DNA from 2 places in the Fictibacillus sp. 23RED33 genome. Region 2 is predicted to be linked to the other one. Evidence: predicted binding sites of a transcription regulator. Region 2 holds the regulator's gene; the other holds the start of a gene.
What was found. Region 2 encodes LexA, which represses DNA repair genes until DNA is damaged. Its sites were predicted from a motif close to CGAACATATGTTCG; they were not measured.

Region 1 (4,359 bases), on a different contig from region 2:
CATTCATTTTTTTATAGTCCTTAATAAAAACAAAAGAACCCTTAAACAACAAGGATTCTAATAGTTAATCTAAAGTTTTGAGAATGAAACAAAATATCTATTTTGTTAGATTCGGATTAGTGCGAGACATAATCTTAACTAAAAGATTAGCTATGATTTTTGCTTCTCAAATAGAATGCTATTTTTAGTGAATGGATCAATGTATTTACAATGGAGTAACTAGTTCATTAAGTATATTTTCAAACCAGATATTTTCGTTTGCCATACGATTATGATCTACTAAATATACTCGGAGGTTTGCAGATGAGTTCAATCGTAGCTTTTGCTGGTAATATCTAGAAAGCTGCTGTTCCGTCCGATTATCACTTTTATAGTGAAAAATAAACAGACGCTTATTTTCTTGTTCAACTAGACTTCTAAACATACCGTTGATATGACCATCATCTCCATTAAAGCCATATCCAATTACACAAACAGCATCTGAACTAACGAAGTAATCATAGAGATCTACATATTTTCGCGACATATCAACCGACGTTAGTGGTTTAACACCACTTTGCGTGAACATAAACGGAACAAGGATTCTACCTTGTCTATCTTCTGCTGTCGGCTCAGTCAAAATGGCATTTTTATAGGGATCATAATATTCGTTAACACTACCGTTTAAATGAAATACTGGAACTGCCTCAATTTCTGTTTCAGCAATTACTCTCTGTACAAAATTATTGTAATTTGTTGAACCGATTGCCTTTAATTCAAAATAATTTCCCATATTTAAAAGGTCATGATAATAACCTGGACCTTCTGAAATTTTCATTTCGTCTACACGTACATGATTTGTAATATACCGTTGTACCGTGTGAAGGAAAATTGCAATTCTGCTAAACTTTGCCCATTGTGCTTTTGGATTATATAAATAACGAAAATGGCTATCAATTAACGCCTGATAATCCATCGCTTGACAATATATTTCTTCTAATATAGTTCGTCCTAGTTCCCTAAAAATGGTGAGTCCTTCTGTATCTGCATGAACTTCAATAGGAGCTTCTTCGATCACGATCTCCATACCTGTTTGTCCAACACCTTGGTAATTCAAAGAGAATATTCCTGATAAGTCGTCAAATACACTTATCTCATCTGGTGCCGCCGTAAACAATTCTTCATTCAATTGCGAAACTAAGCTCTGTCCAATAGCGCCAACTAGCAACTCCAAATAAGCCCTTACAATACGTTTTAAATAACGATCAGTAGGATGCTTTTCTAATAAACGTAAGAATGCAGAAAAATAATCAGATTCAAACAATGGTACACGAGTTGCTAACTTTTCATTTAACCTTATAGCTTGGTTGTATCTCATATCCCCAATTTGTTCATTTGTTTCAACAGTAAACTTCTCTCTAACAACGTCTTCGCTTACTTTCCAGCTTCTAAGCAAATTAGTGATATTGCTATCAAATTTATCAAGATAGTCTAATATGTTACTTCTTCTGTTTTCTAAACTTGATGCAATTAGTCCCTCAAATTCACCTTTTCCAAAAACATTTAGCCTCTTGCTTGCGTAATTATCTGGTAACCACTGAGATGCAATTTGAGAACGTGAGTCAATGTTTTGAATCTGTTCTCGGAATGTTTCTTTATCCTCTTCATTTGAAACTCTGAAAATTTCTAACGCAAATTTACCGCCTGAAGGCAGTCCATATCCTATTTCTGCTCCTGCTCCAAAGAAAATAGACAATTTAGGTAATGTCATGTTTTACTTTTCCCCCACAAATATTATTTTCTATTATTTTACATTGAATTTCGAAATATCACAAAAAAGTTATGTCTTATATATCCCCATTCTAAAGAATATAAAAAGCAGCCTAAAGGCTCTTAATCTTCAAACAAAAGTCAAAAAGTCTAAATTTATATTTCGACAAGCAGGAGGAATTTTCTCTGATTCTCTGAATCAACCCTTCTATCACAACAATAGTAGTATTAAAAGCCTGTTGTTAACCGAACGTATATTCGCATATAATGACAGAAAGGATTAAATGCGTGGAGGGATTTACTATGATACGTGATCGAGGAAACATCAAGTGGACAGCAATGATGCTGCCAGAACATATGAAGGAACTAAGAGCCTTTGATTTGGCTCAAACAAAGAAAGTGAAACCTGAACTGGATGAACAGCGCCTCTCCCTTATGGAAGAGACAATCAGTAAAGCGATGGGTGAAAACTTGGAGCTATGTTTTACATATTTTCAAAGTGATGATTTTCACCTGTATATTGGTAAAGTGCATTACATAGATACATATCGAAAAGAATTGAGAATAGTGGACTTTCATGAGGAGACATTCCGTTTAAAACTCGAAAACCTGGTAGACGTTAGAATTCATTAAACACGATGAAAGGGCAATGGACCTCTTCATTGAGTATTAAGATTCAATAATCCCTATTTTAAGGACTTTTGTGGCCACAAAAAAATCGCTCTTTATGAAAGAACGATCGGTTACTTCTTTTGTCATTTAGCTTCTTCTAGTTCCCTAAGCAGGATTTCCGCGCCTTTTGGACTCAACACAAATTTCCCATGACCATACGTCCTGTTTTCGTTGGTTATCTCACCGGTAATCGCACACGCATTATGGGCAATATATTTTTGGAGAATGATTTTATCATCATCTACAAAAATCTCTATTTCATCCTTAATTTCAATCTCTAGGACTCTTCTTAACTCAATGGGAATAACAATTCTCCCCAGCTCGTCTACCTTCCTTACAACACCTGTACTTTTCATGCTTATATCTTCCATTCTTAGGACGTGGGACGTCCGGTTAATTCTCCGACAAATTCTATATCATCGATCTTCCAGCCTTGCTCTTTCACATAAATAAGAGACGTTTTGACAATCACCGTTTCTGTATTCGATACATTATTATACTCGGTCGAAAGCTTGAATTCATTAAAGAACTCTGCCTCCATCTTCGATGACTGATATTCAAACGGCTTCAGCCCAACCATGGTTGATTTGACGGATTCTTTGGATTCCGGTGGTTTCGTTCCTGAAGGATGAGTCGCTTTAAATCCACGATCAGTCATTAAGGGACGAATCTTTTGATAGCGTTCAGCCGTAGTTTCATAAGTGAAAAACGCTTCAAGGAACGACCGATTTTTAGAAAGTGCCTCGGTTTGTGGAACAGAGGTTAAGGATTTAATTTCTTCTTCATAATGACGCTGATTCGACCTGACTTCCTGCAGCTGGGAGCGTAAGCTAAAAACGTACATGATGATGATCATTGCTGCAATAAAAGCACCTATAAGCATCATGTGATTTTTCTTTTGGCTGGGTTCCATGATTTTCACCTCCACTACTACTGAATTCTTCTAAACCCTAGGAAAGGATAAATGTTTTTCCACTCTTGAACGGATGAATAAGAAGTGCCGTTGCTGCCGTTCGCATTAATGAATTGGCCATCTCCTACATACATGCCGACGTGAGAAGCTCCTGGTTTATAGGTGGAGAAAAAGACTAAATCTCCCGGTTTTATTTGATCTTCAGGAACAGGAATGGTTTTATCGTATTGAGATTGTGCTGTTCCATACATATCTATGCCAACCTGAGCAAAAGCATATTCGAGTAATCCCGAACAGTCAAATCCGCCGGCTGCTGGTGTTCGACCTCCCCATACATAAGGCCGGCCAAGAAATTCTTTCATAATGTGATGAACTTCCTCTACATCAAATGACTGGCTTCCATCTCCCACCACCACATTCCCACCATTTCCGCCCTCATAATAGCGAAGGACGTGTTCAACATAGTGAACGTCTCCATACCGGGACCATCCATTTTTCGCAGCCATCATCTCACTAAAATCAATAGCGATTTCCTTGGAATACCCACCGCGCTCCAAAGCATAGCCAATAAATCCATTCCCAAAATTATAAGACTGCAAAGATAGATTAATATCTCCTTTGGCTTGTTTCATCACATCCGCAAAATACTTCACCCCAATCTGAATGGAGTATTCAGGATCGGTAATAGCACCAGGTGGTAATCCGATTGATTCAGAACTCTGCATCACATCTAAATGTCGGCCACCACTTTCTTGTTGGATCAGAGCCATAATCAGCCCGACATATTCTCCAATCCCATTTTCCTCTGCATATTTCCGAATGAGGGGTTCATATCGAAGGACTTCAGCCGATACCTCTGCTGTTCCTCCTGCTCCTTCTCCTGAAAGCCCGGAGTCAAATTGATTCTCTCCGCCCAGACTAATCGAGATGAATAAAGCAATGCCGAAAATGGATAGGAGGAGGAGAAGTATCCCTGCAATCACCCACGTAAGAGGGTTTTTCAGAATGGCCACGGTTTTAACAAC
Region 2 (4,359 bases):
AAGGTCTCCATCACCACAGATAGAATAAGTAAAGTGATCAATCACTTCATGTCCATCACGGTTATATTTTGCAGCTAAGTGACGCTCAGCCATAGCCATACCTACAGCCATCGCAATCCCTTGACCAAGCGGGCCAGTTGTTGCTTCAACACCAACCGTATGACCGAATTCTGGGTGACCTGGAGTCTTACTTCCCCATTGTCTGAAATTCTTCAGATCATCAATTGTTAAACCATATCCACTCAAATGTAGCAAGCTATATAACAACATCGATCCATGTCCTGCTGATAGTACAAAACGGTCACGGTTGAACCATTCAGGATTTGCAGGATTATGGTTCATGAATTTAGACCATAAGCTATATGCCATAGGCGCAGCACCCATCGGCATACCTGGATGCCCTGAGTTCGCTTTTTCTATGCTGTCGATAGAAAGTGTTCTTATTGTATTAATTGCTAATTCATCAATAGTTCGTGACAAAAAAATCATCCCTTCATATGTACTAAACAGTTTTGACTTTCATAATAAACGTTCAAATGCAATTAGACAAGACAAACACATTTTTAACTATAGTTATTTTACCATCTACTCATGAAAACATACAAAAACCGCCTGTTATCCTACAACTTTTTCGTTGTATTAGAACAGGCGGTTAAATTTTATTATGCGAGACCTGGTAAGTGACATGAAAAATGATCCGTATTTTCATCATAATCAAGTTTCATATTCTCAACGAACCATTTATCTTCGTTTCGAACAAAAAATCGAAGACCTTCAATCTCTTGAATGTAATCGTTCTCTTCAGGCACATCAGCGGTCACACCAAGGGAAAAACCTCCCGAGTCACCACTTCCTGCATATTTTACGAAAAGTCTTAAAGCCTCTGACGCTTCTAAAGCAATATCCTTATAAAGGTTCGCAGCTGCACTTGTAATTGAAAAAGTCAAAATATTCTCCCCTTTCAAAGTTGTTATATAACAGTATATACTAATGTGTATAGATTGCAACAGAAAAAAATGCCTATTTACAGTGAGTAAATAGGCATTTCTTATTAATGTTTGAGGTTATTTTTATTATCTTTACTTCGTTTTAATTTTTCAGGTGTTACATCATCCCCGTTCGGATCAACAAAGGTCATACCATGCAAATCTTGAACGAAGGATTTACGGAAAACTTGTAAATATTCTTCTCGTAGTTTTTTTTGTTCAGCTTTTTCTGCTGATGTTAAATCTGATTGTTTAGATTTTCTAGACAGTTCATTTATACGTTGCATCTTATCTTTAGATAACATAGTAAAAACTCCTTTTTAAAGCATTCTTCACTCTATCCTACAGCAGAATGAAAGGAATTTCTAGTTATCTGTATTTTCCACATGTTCTTTATATCTTCTATGTACGGTTGCTTTAGACACATCAAAGCCCAGCCCTCTAAGCGTTAAAGCAATGTCATGAAATGTAAGCTTCATGTTCTTTAATCGTACGATTTCAGAGATTGGCACTTCCTTTTTGTCTCTGCCACCACCAGTTTGATTTTTTAAATTCTTTTGAGGTTTATACCCTTCTTTAACAGCTTTTCTCATTCCACGCTTGATCTTCATATTATGAAGCTTTCGTTGGTATTCTTCTACAGTAGACACAATATCAAGCACCATTTCGTCCGCTTCTGTTAATGTGTATTCTCCGTTATTAGAGAGCGTATAAACTTTAATGTTGTATTTGATCAACTGATGAAGTAATGCCATCTTAGCTTTTCCTCTACCTAAACGAGTATCATCTTGCACAAGAAGGCACTGAAACTCTCCATCCCTTGCAAGATCTAATATATTTAACAACTCTTCTCGATCTAAAGAAAAACCACTTGCTTTTTCACGGTAACAATTCAAAACTTCAAATTTAAATTGTAGTGCTAACTTCTTTAGTTCCGCTTCTTGTCTTTCTAATGAAGTTATTTGTTCATCTTTATCTGTACTAACTCTGGAGTAAATGATTGCTTTCATTGTTTAAAACCCGCTTTTTTATTTATTGACTGGTATGATTACTTTCTGACCTGGAAAAACAGCTGCCGCATTTACACTGTTCTTCTTTTCGACCCATTTTATAAATTCCCAATTGGAATAATGGTGCTTGGCATTATACTCTTCAGAAAGACTCCACAGTGAGTCCCCCTCCTGTATGGTTACTTCGATATATTGAGCTTCTTGTGAGGCAAGATTTGATAACGTAAAAAATATACCACCTAACAACCCTAAAAATACAATAACATGCATTGTCCCTTGTTTCATTGTGATATCCCCTTTCAACAAACGTTTGTTCGCATCTCTTACATTCATAATAACTGGAACATTTGTTCGGTGTCAACTATTTTTTCGAACTTATGTTTGTATCTCTTAATTCTCCATGATATACTTTTTATAGATAAAAAATTCGGTGAGGTGCTAAAAAATGACTAAATTATCCAGACGACAATTGGATATATTGGCTTTCATAAAAGAGGAAGTATCACAAAAAGGGTATCCGCCTTCAGTTCGTGAAATTGGAGAGGCAGTTGGCCTTGCATCAAGCTCTACCGTTCACGGACATTTAGCAAGACTTGAAAAAAAGGGGCTTATAAGGCGAGATCCAACAAAGCCAAGAGCAATTGAAGTATTAGGTCTAGAAGACAACATCCCTTCTGTTCGTTCTGTTTCAATCCCTGTGATCGGTAAAGTTACGGCAGGTATTCCAATCAGTGCAGTTGAGAACGTAGAAGAATACTTCCCTCTACCTGAGCACGTTGTTGGGGACGAGAACGTATTCATGTTATCTGTTGTTGGTGATAGTATGATTGAAGCAGGAATTTTCAATAGGGACTTAGTTGTTGTAAAACAGCAGCCTACAGCAAATAATGGAGATATCATCGTAGCTATGACCGATGAAGATGAAGCGACTGTAAAAAGATTCTTCAAAGAAAGAAACCATATCCGCTTGCAACCTGAAAATTCATCGATGGAACCGATCATCTTACAGAGCTGTACGATTTTAGGTAAAGTAATCGGCGTATACCGAAGTATTCATTAATCTAATCCTTAATTCTGAATTTTCCTTAGAAGAAGTATCTAATTGACTAGATACTTCTTTTTTTCGTCCTATTACTTTACTAATTCATAGATTAATAATACTTTTAAAAGATCATTCATAGGCACTCCGGTACTCGACTAATGAAGGATTAGTTCTATTAATTGACTGAATATTAAGTCTTTTTATCCATTTACATATTATACCTAAATAGTTTAAATTGGCAATGTAACGAGGTTAACCAAAACTCCTTTGCTCTTCGTTTAACTTTAATCATTTTAATAACAATCGTATGAATTGATAGGAGGTGATCGAAGGGAGGACAAGTGTTATTATTTCAGAATAAAAAATTACGAATAATGGGAGTGAGAATAATGCGCAAAAAACTATATCTTTATATGATTTGTTTTGCTCTTGCCGCAGTAGTATTTTCACCTAAGACATATGCAGAAAAAGAGTATACGATTAAGTCATTTGACTACGTGAATGTGGACGGTAAAGCTGTCGAATCTAATGCTTTTAAGCTACTAGATGATCACATCAAAGTGACTATGGTACTTCCAAAACAGAATAAGAGCGGCGATTGGTTGGCATATGGATTCACAAACATGAAAGAATTAAATGCCTATATCGAAAAGGACAAGCTTAAACAACAAAAGAAAATCGATACGATGGGTACAGGTGCTTGTTGTACAGACTTTTATGAGAACAAGAACAAAGGTGGCGCCTACATTTATTGGAGAGACGGTTTTAAGAACCTCCCTTCAAGCTGGAATGATAGAATCTCATCACTAAGCACTGCATCACCTTCATCAAGCTACTCGACCACGCTCTGGCAGCATACTTCATCACAAGGCTATGGAAAAGGAGTCTTATTTAAGCACTCTGATTGGTATGGTAAGACTGCAAACATGGCATCTGACTGGAACAATATTGCATCCGCCATCGAGATCAAATGATTTTAAAACCCCTGACTTCTATGCTGTCAGGGGTTTTGTTTCTAAGTAGTATAAAGTTATTCGGTGTTCCCTTCCCATGCTTCCATACCACCTACCATATTGTTCACATTAAAACCGTAGCTTTGAAGAAGCTTATATGCCCGACTGCTTCTACCTCCAGAACGACAAACTAATACGTACTCTTTAGATTTGTCCAATTCATGTATACGAAACTCTAACAAACCTAGTGGGATATTCATGGTTGTTGGTATTTTTCCTTCTTTCACTTCAGATGTTTCACGAACATCAATCATATGAAGAGATTGCCCTTCTTTTAATTTTTTCTCAAGTTCTTTAGCCGTTAACTG

Region 1: IHV09_RS18995 (YolD-like family protein) is a predicted target of LexA. The motif match lies at 1,997-2,010, and genes of this name have one in related genera.

The regions. Positions count from the first base shown of each region.
Region 1 is NZ_JACZDX010000008.1:8,776-13,134, forward strand. It holds gene IHV09_RS18990 (SIR2 family protein) at 206-1,750, opposite strand; gene IHV09_RS18995 (YolD-like family protein) at 2,053-2,382, shown strand; gene IHV09_RS19000 (AbrB/MazE/SpoVT family DNA-binding domain-containing protein) at 2,505-2,777, opposite strand; gene IHV09_RS19005 (hypothetical protein) at 2,795-3,334, opposite strand; gene IHV09_RS19010 (bifunctional lytic transglycosylase/C40 family peptidase) at 3,352-4,359, opposite strand, start outside.
Region 2 is NZ_JACZDX010000001.1:1,219,632-1,223,990, reverse strand. It holds gene tkt (transketolase) at 1-489, opposite strand, end outside; gene IHV09_RS06390 (HesB/YadR/YfhF family protein) at 663-947, opposite strand; gene IHV09_RS06385 (DUF896 domain-containing protein) at 1,052-1,291, opposite strand; gene IHV09_RS06380 (YneB family resolvase-like protein) at 1,352-1,996, opposite strand; gene yneA (cell division suppressor protein YneA) at 2,015-2,281, opposite strand; gene lexA (transcriptional repressor LexA) at 2,442-3,056, shown strand; partial or broken gene IHV09_RS06365 (hypothetical protein) at 3,503-4,012, shown strand; gene IHV09_RS06360 (rhodanese-like domain-containing protein) at 4,069-4,359, opposite strand, start outside.